DNA from 2 places in the Weissella paramesenteroides genome. Region 1 is predicted to be linked to the other one. Evidence: riboswitches for the same ligand, from Rfam matches in the RefSeq annotation. Region 1 holds a riboswitch; the other holds the start of a gene.
The links. A riboswitch is a leader RNA that binds a small molecule or an ion and turns the genes downstream of it on or off. The one in region 1 is predicted to bind FMN.

Region 1 (7,561 bases):
ATAACGAGACAATTTGTAAACGAACAAAACGACTATTTTGATGATTTAGGCAGGTACGTTTGCCTCGTTTTTTAGTAAGTAAAAGTTCGTGTTGATGTCAAGAAATGTCAAGGTAGGATGCTAGGAAATGCTAGGGCAAATGCTAAGAAATGCTAAGGTAAAATGTTAGGAAATGTTAGGATGCTATGCTGGAAAATGCTGTAGCAGATGTTGGAAAATGCTGGACTAAAATGATGGTAAATGATGGTGTGAGATGCTAGCATTTGCTAGCCTAAAATGCTAGTCTTTAAACGTTGTCGCAACGCTGTTAGATGTTAAGAAATGTTAAGGTAACAAGCTGGTTTGGAAGCTATTTGAAAGGGCTATGAAGCTCTGATTTAACAAGAAAAAGCGTTGCAACGAATGCAACAAAATGCAACGCAACGCAACAAAAACGTTGCAACGTGTTGCACTAAAACGTAACGCTAAATTTGCGTACAAAATCAAAAAGTACGCACAAAAAGTACGCACACAAAACACAAAAAGGGTGCACATAAAACGGTTATAATTTCATGATTTAATAGAGGATAATTTTTACATGTTGTCGATATTAGAACAAGAAAAAGAATTAGATGTTAAGCAGAAACAAAAGAACGTTAAAGAATTTTTTGAAAAAGAATTACCAATCATTATGATCAGGGCGCACACAAGTTATATTGATTTAGAAAGTCCGCTTATTGATGATATGCCTAAAGTTAAGCACAATGACAACACCACCGATACAAAACTAACGGTTTATATGCAGTCGAAGATATGGCTAAGTCAGATATTAGAAGCTATGCAAGCAGTACCAGAGCGGCCAAGAGCCTTTTTAAAGTATCAGTACTTACAGAGACTAAAGTGGCTAGAGATTGAAGACATAACAGGCTACAGCAGTAGGAGCGGACTACATTTTTTAAATCAGGGTTTTATATCATTCGCCAATGCTTTTGTAGACATATATGATTTTCGAGCATGGTTAAATTAGTTACTAATAATGAGTATGACAACGATAAAATGACAAATTATAAACGAGAAAAAGCCATTCACTCAATGTATCTAATAAATATGTATGATTTCCACGAATTGCTGATTATATTAAATTAATGAAATTTTGAAATATTAGAAAAATTTGACAGAATTGAAATTCCAGTGTAAAGTCCTACATGTTAAATAATTAATCTTCGGGGCAGGGTGAAATTCCCGACCGACGGTAATGGTACGATGTACCTCAGTCCGTGACCTACATACCGTGGTATGTAGTTGACACAGTGTGATTCTGTGACCGACAGTTAAAGTCTGGATGGGAGAAGATTTAGAATAAGCTGGTTTTTTTGTGTGGATTTTTTCATAATAGAGACTGGTTGTTTTAAATTAATCTAAAAATAAACCCGATGTGTTTTTTTAAACATATCGGGCTTTTTGCTCCAAAAAAGGAGGAAAAGATGGATGATTTAACATTTATGAATATGGCTGCACAAGTTGCTAGTTTAGCAGACAAAGCACTGACATTTGAAAATCCGCGTGTTGGTGCCGTAGTCGTTAAACATGGAGAAATTTTGTCTATTGGATATCACAAAAAATTTGGGGAATCTCACGCAGAAATCAATGCTTACAATCAATTATCTGATAAGTCCCAAATTAAAGGTGCGACAATGTATGTTACCTTGGAGCCATGTGCTGTTCGTGGAAAAGTTAATTCTTGTGCTGAAACCATGAAAGATTGGGGATTAAGACGTGTTGTTATAGGTTCTATTGATCCAAATCCCAGGACTAGAGGACAAGGAGTTGCTATTTTAAAAAATGCGAACGTTTTAGTTTCCATATTAAATACGCAACATAGTCGGGAATTAAATCCGGAATTTCATCAATATTTTGAGAATAGGTTACCATATATTCAACTGAAGGTAGCAACGTCTCTTAATGGCTTTGTGTCAACATCTAATCAACAACGAGTTAAATTAACTGATGATCGAGCGGATAGTGATGTGCATCATGAAAGAGCTACGCGGAGCGCTATTATGATTGGAAGTCAAACTTTCTTAACGGATTTACCGAATTTAACTGTGCGACATAGCGTGATTGATCATAAACAACCTGCTCGCATCGTAGTTGATCGTCGAGGTAGATTAAAAACATTACCATATAGTTATATAAAGGATTGGATTGTTTATACTGAAAATGAAGAGTTTGCTTCATTCTATGAAAATATTATTTTAATGCATGATGGTTTAATTGGGATATTGAATGATCTATTTGATAAAAAAGCTCAATCTGTCATGGTGGAAGGCGGACCAACATTTATATCATCGTTTTTGACAGAAAATTTATGGCAAGAAATGATAGTCTATAAGACCAATAAAATTTTGAATAATAATAGTTTGGCTGCAGTATCACCAACGATGAAGCCAGTCAGGCAAACTAAACTTGGTAATGCTATAAAATCGGTTTATATTAATCAGAATTGGAGATTTTAAAATGTTCACAGGTATTACACAAAGTATTGGAAAATTGAGTGCTATACATTGGAAAAATAATCAGGAATTGCGATTGAAAGTTGAGACAAGCAATGATTTTTTTAAAAATGTTAGTTTGGGTGACAGTATCATGTTAGATGGTATCTGTTTGACTATTGTTGATTTTTCATCTAGTGAAGCACAATTTGAAATTATGGTACCAACTTTTACCACAACTGCAGTAAAAAATTATAAAGTTGGGCAAAATATAAACTTGGAAAAAGCGATGCCAGCTTCAGGAAAATTTGATGGGCATTTTGTTTTAGGACATGTTGATGGAATTGGGACAGTCGTGCGACGACAGCAGGTTGATAGTACAATTTTGTTAACTCTGCAACCAGATGATCAAGAGATTATGAAGCAAATTGTGAAAAAGGGATCAATTACAATTTCAGGAGTTAGTCTCACCGTTATTACGATGTCAAAAAAAACGTTTCAAATTGGATTAATTCCATTAACGATCCAAAAAACTAATTTAGGAAATTTAAATATTGGTAATGAAGTAAATATTGAGACGGATATTTTAGCAAAATATTTAATGAAAGGCGATATTATACATGGAAATCAAAGATAGTATCAATAAAGTGACTAGGGCAATTCAAAGTCTAAAACGTGGTGAATTGGTTATCTTAACTGATGATGAAAATAGAGAGCATGAAGGCGATTTAGTTGGATTGGCTGCGTTTGCTACACCAGAAGCAGTAAATTTTGCACTAAAAAAGGCAAGGGGTGTATTAACAGTACCGATGTCAAAGGACCGTGCACTTAATCTTGGGTTAACACAAATGGTGGAAAATAATACTGAAAAATTTGGGACAAAGTTTACAATTAGCGTAGATCATATAGCAAGTACTACTGGTGTTTCAGCATATGAACGAGCTAATACAATTAAACAGCTAGCAAATCTAAGTACAAGAAAAAATGATTTTGAAGAACCAGGACATGTATTTCCATTGGTAGCTGAGGATGGCGGTGTCTTAACTCGTGTAGGGCACACTGAAGGGGCCGTTGATTTGGCACGTTTAGCAGGAGTTACACCAATTGCGTATATTATCGAAATTTTATCTGACGATGGTAATATGGCCCGAGAAAAAGAATTAAATAAACTTGCTGAACAAGCAAGTTTATTACAGTTATCGATTCAAGACATTATTAATTATAGACAATATATTGAAGAACGAAACATAAAACCTGGAATAACAGTTCATTTACCAAGCAATTATGGTGATTTTAATTTGACTGAATTTAATACAGAAAATGAACGACCTAACATACTTATTGAAAGTCGTGGAGCACACCAAAATGATGTTCCGCTTGTTAGACTGCATTCTGAGTGCATTACTGGTGAAGTTTTTGGATCTTTAAGATGCGAGTGTGGTCCACAACTACATGCAGCGCTAAAGACAATAAATGAACAAGGAGGAGCGATTGTTTATTTACCTCAGGAAGGACGAGGTATTGGTTTGTATGAAAAATTAAAATCATACGTTTTACAAGAAAATGGATACGATACTTATGATGCTAATGTTGCTTTGGGACATCAACCAGATGAAAGAGATTATAAGCAAGCTGCTGAAATTCTAAAATTAGTGGGGATGACTAAAATTCGTTTGTTAACAAATAATCCAGAAAAGATTCAAGCATTGACTGATAATGGTATTGAGATTGTGGAACACGTTCCTTTAATTACGGGGGTAAATAATATTAATAAAAAATATATTCAAACTAAAAGGGAAAAATTTAAACATTTATTATAAAAACTAACAGCTGGTAATATATAGGCTATTGATAAAAATAATTTATTACTTTTTATCAATAGCCTAATCATAAGTGACAGCACTTACTTTATAGTAATGATCACGTTAATATAATGACTTTCAGGAGATTAAAGTATGATTTATAGAGGAAACTTAACACAAAATGAAAATAGAACCATTGCAATTATTGCGAGTCGCTTTAATACATTAATTGTCGAACAACTCATTATAGGAGCAAAAGAATCCTTGAAGATGCAGGGTATTATAGAAGAAAATATTGATATTATATGGGTGCCGGGGGCTTTTGAAATTCCATTAGTGGCAAAGAAGGTATCAGAAAACAAGAAATATGATGGCATTATTACATTAGGCGCCGTAATTAAAGGGGAAACAGATCATTATGATCTAGTTATTAATGCGTCTGCTAATGGTATTTCGGAAATTGGTATACACACTAATACACCTATTGTATTTGGGGTTCTAGCAACTGATACATTAGAACAGGCTCAACAAAGATCGGGGGGGAAATCTGGTAATAAAGGGTCTGAAGTGGCTTTAGCATTGCTAGAAGTAATCAGTGTTCTGCATAAATTAGAGAATTAGTTAGAAGAATAGTTCTGTTTTCGTGTAATAGCATGAGAACAGAACTTTTTTATATATGTAGACTATGGTATAAAAGGTACGATTAATTTAGGGTTTTGGCTAGTTAGTGTACACGATCAAGCATCACATACCTTTCGATAATTTTGCATTTTCTGCATAAAAGCTGAATTGCAATTGTTGACGGCTGATACTGATTATAAATACTTTTTCGTCAATACTTTGGTATAAAAATGATCTAACACTTGCATAACAATTTTGTGTGCTGAACTATGAATTTTTTATGTCATGATATAAAACTTTCGTTTCTAATTATTTGAGTCTGAATATCCCTATTAATACAGAAACAAGGACGCTTTTGACTAGGGCCATTATCATCCACTCGCATAGAAGGCGGTTTTGTTTCTGCCGGTTATTTCCCAAATACAACTGATTTAAGTCTTAATAAAAAACGCCATTCACTTAAAGCGAACAGCGACATATAACAAGGTGTGGTTATCCATTGATTTTTCTAGGTACACATTAGGTACACATTTAACTCTATTTCCATGTAATTCTATGACATTGTGTGTACTTAGGTGTGTACCTGAATGCCTGATGTAAAGGCAAAACGTTGATACAAAGGCATTTCTAAACCTTACTATGAACCCGGGGGGAATCGAACCCTCATCTCCGGAACCGGAATCCAACGTGATATCCATTACACTACGGGTCCACAACAGATTAAATTATAGCCTATTAAATTTGTATTTGCAACATTAACAATGGCTTCGATGTACCTAATCGTTAGGTTAAACCTTGCAATTAATTAAGTTTAGCTTTATTATAGTAATTGTAAAAATAAAAATAATTCAAAACTTTAAAATAGAAAAGGTGGAGCATATGGCATCATCAGAAGGAAAGGCCACGATGGGCCGAAATATAAAAAGATACATTAAACAAAATGAAATGACGGCAGCACACCTTGCTGAAGTTATTGGTGTATCAACCGCAACTATTTCTGATTGGTCAAATGGAAAAACATATCCGCGAATTGATAAAATTGAAGCAATGGCTGAATTTTTTGGCATATCAAAATCAGATCTTGTCGAAGAGCCTAACCAATCTTCAAAAGCAGTGGTTACTGATGAACCAGTCTTAATGGCTGCCCACTGGGGACTAGATATTTCTGGTTTACCAGATGAAGAACGTTCACGAGTTATTGATAGAGCTAAGTCTTATATTGAAGGACTAATTGCTGATTATGAGGATCGGAATGGGAACAGATAGTTATGATGATCTTCTAATTAGGGTGGAGAATGATCTACTTGGTTTGGGGATGACACCGGTTATCTTAGACACAATGCCACTTAAAGAAAATTCTGGGTTAGATGGCGTTGCTTACTTAAAAGGGAATAAGGCGTATATTTTTGTAGACAAAACGTTGTCAATTTTTGATAAAGCGAAGACCTTGGTTGAGGAATATCATCATGCGATTTCAGATATTGGTAACCACATGGATTACGATGCAACACTTGCTCATAACGACGAAATCGATGCACGCGAGTCGGTAATTAAATATATGACACCTGAGAAAGTTATATTAAGGCTTGCACATGAATATGAGGATCAACCATTCGAGGCCTGGATGTTGTGTGAATATTTAGGATATCCATTAGATTTTGCGCAAGAAACTGTTAGCTTATATAGAAGAAACGGGTTGTTAAGTTAAATATAAAATTTATCCTTGAAATTAATTTAAACCTAATATATACTAATAATAGTCCTAAGGAATTGTACTTAGGACTATTATTAACAAATAACATTAAGTTTAAACTAATTGTCAGGAGGCAATTTATGAGTAATGATATGATAACGTTCTTAATCATCTTGGGGACACTGACATGCATGTGGATTGTGGTAATGGCAATTATTTCAATGATTGAGTTTTTAATTGATGGAAATGTTCATCGAGTGGTACGTGGTGTCAAGTTATTATTACGTTATAGTCTAATTAGGCTAGGGGGCGTTGATGGTGAAGAGGCACATCGGATTCTATTAGGTAAATAAAGTGTGAAATTTCACAAGTGAGTATGTTTTGTTGTCTGTAATATGTCAAATTAACGATTTGAAAACCGATAATAATAAACTATTATTTTGTAATTAAGTCAATACGGTAAGTGAACTAATGTTCAAGCAAATATAACGAAATTTGTTCCTGCTTATCGTATAATACTTGTAGTGGGTGACATTTGAATACTAGATGATATTCACTAATTCATCCTTCATAATATTAATTTCAATTGATATGAAATTAATACGTAACAATAGTTGGTGGGTTTGTTTGCGAAATTGTAAACAAAGTCGTATAATAATTCATGTAGAAACGTTACAAAAGAATTTTTTCTGGGAGGAATCTTAATAATATGACTGTTAAGATTGGTATCAACGGTTTCGGCCGTATTGGTCGTTTGGCATTTCGTCGTATTCTTGAATTAAAGGATACAGCGGACGACATTGAAGTTGTTGCGATTAACGATTTAACTAACCCTGCTATGTTGGCATACTTGTTGAAGTATGATTCAACTCATGGTACTTTGAACGCTGACGTTTCAGCTGACGAAGAAGGAATTATCGTTGACGGTAAGAAGATCCGTGTATACGCTGAGCGTGATGCAGCTGACTTGAAGT
Region 2 (7,561 bases), 290 kb from region 1:
CAACACATCACGACGTGACAAGATCAAACGGCTATCTGCAGCATTGATTTCAATAATCTTTGCACGGATAGTTTGACCCTTGTATTGGTTCAAATCTTGCACGAAACGGTTCTCAATCATTGAAGCAGGTACGAATCCACGTACACCTTCAACATCAACAACCAAACCACCCTTAACGGCTTGCGTTACTGGGGCTTCCACAATGTCGTCAACACTGTGCTTGCTTGCGATTTCTTCCCAAGCACGACGAGCTTCAAGACGACGCTTTGACAATAGGTATGATCCACCTTCCTTGTCAGAACCGATAGTTGATACAACTACCAAATCCAACACGTCTCCAACCTTGACAAGGTCATTTACGTCCGCATCGCGGTCAGTTGTCAATTCGCGCAAAGGAATTACACCTTCAACGCCGGCACCTTCAATACCTACGATAACTTGACGATTATCATCAATTGCCAAGACTTCACCCTTAACTACATCGCCAACTTTAACTTCGGCTACGCTGTCAAGAGCTGCCAATAGCTCGTTGTTCTCTTCGTTCATTACAATATATCCTCCTGGTCACACGACTCTAATGAATATTATACCCAATATTGGTATATATTACCAGTGCTTTTTACACTTTTTTGAGTTGTATTTATTAATTTTGTAATTTATTTTCAATAATGCGTTTTACTTCAGCAACCACTTCTGAAATTGATAGTCCAGTAGTGTCCAATTCTACCGCATCGGATGCTTTTTTTAGTGGTGATATTTCACGGTGAGAATCTAAGTAATCTCTTTTTTCTATTGCTGTTTCTAAGTCCACTAACGTCGTTGTCATACCTTTTGCTTGGTTTTCCTTAAAACGACGGACTGCTCGTTCATGAACTGAGGCAATCAAAAAGATCTTGACTTCAGCTTTTGGTAATACCGTGGTGCCAATATCTCGTCCATCCATCACGACACCACCCTCACTTGCAATATTACGTTGCAAGTCAGTCATTGCAGTACGCACCTCACCATAAGCTGAAACAATCGATACATTGGCTGTTACTTCAACTGATCGAATATCATCAGTCACTTCTTCATCGTTTAAGAACACACGTTGTACAGGATTACCCGGCTTAAACGAGATATCAATTTTAGGTAACAATGCGACAACTGCTTCTTCATCCGTCAACGTAACACCTGCTTTAATCGCAGCCAGTGTAACAGTACGATACATTGCGCCTGTATCAACATAGACAAAATTTAAGTCAGTAGCCAAAATTTTAGCAATCGTTGACTTTCCTGCCGAGGCTGGTCCATCAATTGCAATCTGAATTGGGTTCATGATCCACATCCTTATTCAATTTATTACTGTTCTATTTTACGCTTAATTTAGCTGAAACACTAGGTATATTTAATAAAAAAAGCCGGAACAAGTAACGTTCCAGCCAATTTGATAATCATAATCAAAATATTTTTATTTAACTTTTAATCCCTTACCATAGTAAGATGCATAATTACTTGCCGTTAGACCAGGATTCAAAGTATACAACTCTTCAGGGGTTGTGCCATTTGCAACGGCAAAACTATACAGTGTACCAGAATCAAATGAAACGGTTTGAGAAGCCTCTTCTGAAGAAGATGATGAAGCTGCTGCTTCTGACGAAGAAGACGCTGCTGCCTCTGCTTCACTTGATGATTTAGCTGCCGCCTCTGACGATGACTTTGCTGCTGCTTCAGATGATGATTTGGCTGCCGCTGCCTCAGATGATGACTTTGATGCAGCAACCTTAGCTTTCGATTCTGATTTTGCGGTATCGGTCACTTTATTCGTTGAAGTGGTCGTTTTCGTTGATGAAGCAACTGGTAATTCAGTGTTCGATGTGGCATCAGCTGGTTTATTCAATTCCTGCAAATACTTATAAACAGGAACGAAAGACAAAGCAATGACAATCAGTACCAGAATTCCGACAACCATACTGACACGTTGTGACTTGCGTCGATTTTGTGTTCTTGAATACTGGTTGGTTGTTTCATCTTTAAAAGATGCCTCCCATGGCTGTTTTTCATCCTTTTTTTCGGTCATGATTGGTGGCTCTCCTTACTCTCTTTTTTTACTATCTCTAATAATACACTAACCGCCTTAAAATAGTTAGTGTCACACCTAATCTTTACTGTAAATTAAATAGTTTTTTTAGTTGTTTAGACCAATTTACCACCTTTGCTTGCTGTTTACCATCTTCTTTTCGCACGAAATTTAATTCTTTGGGATGCCAATCTGTCACACCCACACTTTCATCCGTTTGCGATAAGTTGTCAGTGGCATTACCAAAATATTGACTGATTTGATTACGCAGCTGACCATCGGACTTTGCATAGTTAATCATTGACCATAAATTACTCTGTCTCATCACGCGTCTACTATCAAAAATTTGAATAATTTCAGCTGATGATAAGCCCTTATTTTGATAAAAATTCAATAATCTGACCTGCTCAGGTGTTAGTATTGTCACCAACGACTGATCCAAGTAACTTTGAATAGCATAATTATCAGGGATGGTTTGATCAATCAAATTAAATTGAATACGTTCATCCCCAGGTACATACAATAAGATTGCAACTGCTTGTTGTCCGTCACGTCCTGCACGACCGATTTCTTGCAGATAATTTGAAAGATCGTTGCTCAAATGATAGTGAATGACAAAACGAATGTCTTCTTTATCAATACCCATACCAAATGCGGAAGTTGCCGTAATAACATCGATCTCTCCCTGCATAAATTGTTGTTGTACACGATATCGAGACATTGTATCCATACCAGCATGGTACGCAACGACCCGTTGTCCAGTTTCATTTGTTAGCCACTCCGCCATGCTTGTTGCTAGCTTACGTGAAGTAAAATAAACGATACCAGGTCCATTAACCGTCTGAATTAAATATTTTAAGCGTTGCTTTTTTTCAATTTCATTAGTTAGTTGCTCTGTATGCAAAAAAATATTTGGTCGATCAACTGGTTGTTGATAAATAAACCATTTATCTTGCAGCGCATGAAAATTCTCAGTAATTGCTGACATCATACTTGGTGTTGCGGTTGCCGTTAATAAAAGTAATTGTGGTCGATTAAGCTGTTCGTGAATACTAGGTAATGATAAATAATCTGGACGAAAATCCTGCCCCCAAGTAACCATTGTATGAGCTTCATCAATAACCATTAAGTTAATTTTCACTTGTTTTAAAGCTGTTTGTACCTGCTCTTGGTTAAGCATCTCAGGCGAAACAAATAAAAAATGATAACGATTTAAATTTTTAAGGACATTTTTTTTGTTCTCAAATGTTAATGTCGAATTTAAAGCCACCACATTTTTTTCACCAAGATAATTCAATCGTGCAACCTGATCCTGCATTAGTGAAAGTAATGGCGTGACAATCATAACCAATCCATCTCGAACCGCCCCCATCATCTGGTAAATCAACGTCTTACCACCGCCTGTTGGTAAAATTGCTAATGTTGATTGCTTTGACAATAAGGCCGTTAGGATTTCTTTTTGACCCGTTTTAAAACTCTCAAATCCAAATTTATCTTGTAAAACCTGTTCTAAGTTAATTGTCATTGGTGCTTAATTCCCCTGTTTGGTTAAGTAAATTTCATATAATCTGAAGATAAAAAACTCATTTGGGTTATCTGACGTTCTAATGTTGGAAAATTGCCAATTATCAATATTGCCAGTCAAATGTTGTTCTAGATATTGAATGGTTGAAGCACTTAAAAACAATTCATAGGGAAAATCCGCTTTAGGTAGCCAAACTGCTGCTGTCAGCAAGTGTTCCCTAACCGTGCCGATTTTCAAATGGCGTTGCTTACTAATGGTTTCAATAGACATCCCCCGATGCACCTGCTGGCATGTTAATTGCACGCTGGGTGACAAGTTGGCTTGTTGCTGTGTTAAGTCCCATAACCTTTTTAATTCACTACTAGCATTAGTCTGCGATAATTGCTGGCTCCAAAAAGAAAATAAATCAATTTCCCAAAGATAAAAATCAGTTGCAATCCAAGATCGCGGTAAATCTAGTTGGTCACTATTTCGTCCAGGTATTTGATGTCCAACCCATGTCGCAACTAGTTGATTCGCAGTTTGTTGATCCAATAATTTTAAAAAGTCGGTTAATTCTGTTAACCAATCATCAATTAAGTGTTTTTTATCTGTCTGTCCATACCAATTTTTTACTAATTTTTTCGTTTTAAAGTCAATCTGTAACGGATAGTAGTGTTTGTTGTGATATGCCACTTCCGACACGATTTGATTCGCCAACCAAAATGCTTCCCGGAACTGCCGGATATTCGCTAGTGGTTGGACCATTAAAGGAATGTATTTTAACTGATAATGGTATTGCCTATAATTCTGTTGAAAAGTAACGCCCTTGTCGGTTAGCAATAATTGTCCAGAACTTGGTTGTTGTTCAATGAGCAACCCCTGTTTAATGAGTTGTGCAATTTGTTCATCAAAATCATTTTTTTCTAATTGTGGCAATAAACCAATAATGGGTAACAATTGATAACGTAATCCCCAATATTCTGTTGATACTGTCAAACGACGCTTTAATAAACCAAAAATTACCCGATGTCGCCGTGGTTGAACCGGCGAAAAAAGGGTAATCAGGAAATCAGTTATCACGACATTGCCCACCTCTCACTTTGTGCTGTACTATTGTCTAGTTTAAAAAAATAGTGAGGTAAGTGCAAGCTGCGTGTTTTAATTTAATTGTGAATGCATGTTGCTTAATGCCCGCTGAAATGAATAGAAGACAACACCTGATACAGTACCAAGAATAACGCCTTCAATTAAGTTAAATGGCACAACCATCCAAAGTAAGTAGTGTCCCATGCCAATTGTTGCTCGGATATCAAAATTTGCAAACAAAGCATATAGTGGCACTGCATAAACATAATTTAGAATAACCATCACCAGTGTTAACCCAAGCGTTCCAAGCAATGTTCCCCACATAAACTGCTTTTTAGACACATTTGTACGACGCATTACTAGAATAATTATGGTAATAAAAATAGCCATACCAATGATATTCATTGGTAGCCCAATTAAATCACCAGGCCCTTCATTATTAAGTAATAGTTTCAAAACCGACCGTAAAATCAAAATAAGATAACCTTGTTTTAATCCTAATAGTAAAGTCCCCATTAATACGGGAACAATTGAAAAATCAATCTTTAAAAAGCTTGCGCCAGGTAAGATTGGAAATTGCGGGAAAACCATCAAAACAAACGAAATTGCTGACAATAAAGCAATGATTGTTAAATGACGTGTTTTATTCATGTGACTACCTAATCCTCCACGCTGATAATTAAAAAGTCGATCTTATTTATGTCAGGGCGACACAAATAAGACCGACTCTATCAGTCAAATTCATTAATTTCTTCTGCATACCAGACTTTACTGTCGGTTATGGATTTTCACCATATCAACCACAAAACTGTGGGTCGCGGACTTTTCCGTAAAAACGAAATTACCGCCGGTCGGGAATTACACCCTGCCCTGAAGATATTTAGTTATGTTATTATCATAGCTTTCCGCTAATTAAAAGTCAATAAAAATTCATGCCACCGTTTTACCAACGACCAGCTGATTTGCGGAATTGACGACCAGACTTGAGCGCTTGGACCTCTTCATGACGCAATGGACGATATTCACCAGGTGTCAAACCAGTCAAATCAAGCATCCCATAACGTTCACGAGTTAGCTTAATAACCTCATGACCAACTGATTTTAACATTTCTTTCACTTGATGATATTTACCTTCATGAATAGTTAATTTGACGATTGCCGTGTGCTTCTTTTTATCAGTTGATAAGATTTCTGCATGAGCTGGTGCCGCATTAAAGGTATAATGACGTCCATTTTGGACAGTCTTTACAGTCACACCATGACGTAATTTTTCTAATTCCTCATTCGTTGGAATACCTTTGACCTTGGCAACATAGACCTTATCAATGCGATACTTAGGATGCATCAACTTATTAGCTAAATCACCATCATTGGTTAATAGCAACGCACCAGTCGTATCATAATCCAAACGTCCAACGGGATAAACCCGTTCAGGTTCATCAACAATGTCCATGACCGTTTGACGCCCTTTGTCATCAGAATTAGTCGTTACAACACCGCGTGGCTTGTCCAATAGGAAGTAAACTAGTTTCTCTTTTGAATCAATTGGTGTGCCATTTACTTCAATGTGATCACTGGGTTCAACCTTTGTTCCTAACTCTCGAATTACCTGACCATTAACCGTGACTTGCCCTTCAGTAATCATTTTTTCAGAAGCCCGGCGTGAGGCAACCCCTGCTTGAGCCATGACTTTTTGTAATCGTTCTGCCATTATTTTTCCTCATTACTTTCTGATTGTTTTGTTAATTCAGCAATTGTGACATCAAATGAAGACTGTTGTTTTTCTGATGGTAATAACGGAATCGTCACATCTTGCTGATTTTGTAAATCTTCTAGTGCTTTAGCAGTAACCAACGGTGGTAACTCATCTAAACTGGTTAACCCAAAATAATTTAGGAAATAGTTGGTTGTCACATAAAGAATTGGTCGTCCTGGTTCAGTCGATCTCCCCTTACCCGTTACTAAATTACGAAGAATTAATTTTTGGATGGTCGATTGTGATTGGACACCACGAATTTCATCTACCTCAACACGTGTAACCGGTTGTTTATAAGCAATAATAGCTAGAACTTCCAATGATGCTTGTGATAGAGCTGTTGTTAATGGCGCTGTAAAGAAACGATGAATGGTTTCTGATAAATTTGCCTTCGTCACTAATTGATAACGATCATCTGTTTTTAGAATTTCAAAAGCACAACTTTCATCTTGCGCATACTTAATCGCCAACTCGTCTAGTAGACCATTAACTGCTGGCTTTAAAAATTGTGTTGCTGCTGACAGTTCTGCCAAAGAGATACCCTCATCTCCTGCAACAAATAATAATCCTTCAATTTGTTGTAAGCTATTTTGCATCAGCCTCTTCATCCTCTCTACTTTCCTGCTGGTAGGGTACCTTACCGCGTGAAACATCAATTCGGTCAAATAGATTATTTTGTGTCATAGTCAAGTGCTGATGACGCACTAATTCTAACATCGCCATAAATGTTGTGACCATTTCATCCTTATCTGCATTTTCCGCAAAAAGTTGGTCAAAAGTTACAACATGATCAGTGTCTACCTTTGCCATAATTTTAGTCATTTGTTGTTGAATTGACCAGTTATCACCTTGCAATGAGCGTGGTTGTACCCGCTTTTGATAGCGTTTTTTCACCAAACGATCAAATGCATTTTGAAGATCGCACAATACGAGTCCTTCTGGCAGAGGTGCACCCTTTATATCGTCTGGGATTGACATCGGTGCTCTAGAAAACTGTAATTGACGTTCTTCTTCTCGTTCACGTAAATCACCTGCAGCTTGTTGATAGCGCTGATATTCAATTAATTGTGCCATCAATGTGTCTCGAGGATCTTCTTCAGTAACAAATTCAGCTAAATCCTCATCATATTGAAAGACATCATTTTTAGGTAGT

Region 2: another riboswitch for FMN. It lies ahead of QRX23_RS04260 (ECF transporter S component); the one in region 1 lies ahead of ribD (bifunctional diaminohydroxyphosphoribosylaminopyrimidine deaminase/5-amino-6-(5-phosphoribosylamino)uracil reductase RibD).

The regions. Positions count from the first base shown of each region.
Region 1 is NZ_CP130559.1:578,752-586,312, forward strand. It holds gene QRX23_RS02805 (RNA polymerase subunit sigma-70) at 578-1,006, shown strand; FMN riboswitch at 1,195-1,337, shown strand; gene ribD (bifunctional diaminohydroxyphosphoribosylaminopyrimidine deaminase/5-amino-6-(5-phosphoribosylamino)uracil reductase RibD) at 1,464-2,495, shown strand; gene QRX23_RS02815 (riboflavin synthase) at 2,497-3,108, shown strand; gene ribA (GTP cyclohydrolase II) at 3,092-4,291, shown strand; gene ribH (6,7-dimethyl-8-ribityllumazine synthase) at 4,427-4,894, shown strand; tRNA gene QRX23_RS02830 (tRNA-Arg) at 5,535-5,606, opposite strand; gene QRX23_RS02835 (helix-turn-helix transcriptional regulator) at 5,774-6,160, shown strand; gene QRX23_RS02840 (hypothetical protein) at 6,147-6,602, shown strand; gene QRX23_RS02845 (hypothetical protein) at 6,728-6,940, shown strand; gene gap (type I glyceraldehyde-3-phosphate dehydrogenase) at 7,297-7,561, shown strand, end outside.
Region 2 is NZ_CP130559.1:871,915-879,475, reverse strand. It holds gene rpsA (30S ribosomal protein S1) at 1-546, opposite strand, end outside; gene cmk ((d)CMP kinase) at 644-1,318, opposite strand; gene QRX23_RS04275 (LysM domain-containing protein) at 1,451-2,059, opposite strand; gene QRX23_RS04270 (RecQ family ATP-dependent DNA helicase) at 2,145-3,584, opposite strand; gene QRX23_RS04265 (helix-turn-helix domain-containing protein) at 3,591-4,646, opposite strand; gene QRX23_RS04260 (ECF transporter S component) at 4,725-5,303, opposite strand; FMN riboswitch at 5,398-5,534, opposite strand; gene QRX23_RS04255 (pseudouridine synthase) at 5,596-6,363, opposite strand; gene scpB (SMC-Scp complex subunit ScpB) at 6,363-7,004, opposite strand; gene QRX23_RS04245 (segregation and condensation protein A) at 6,994-7,561, opposite strand, start outside.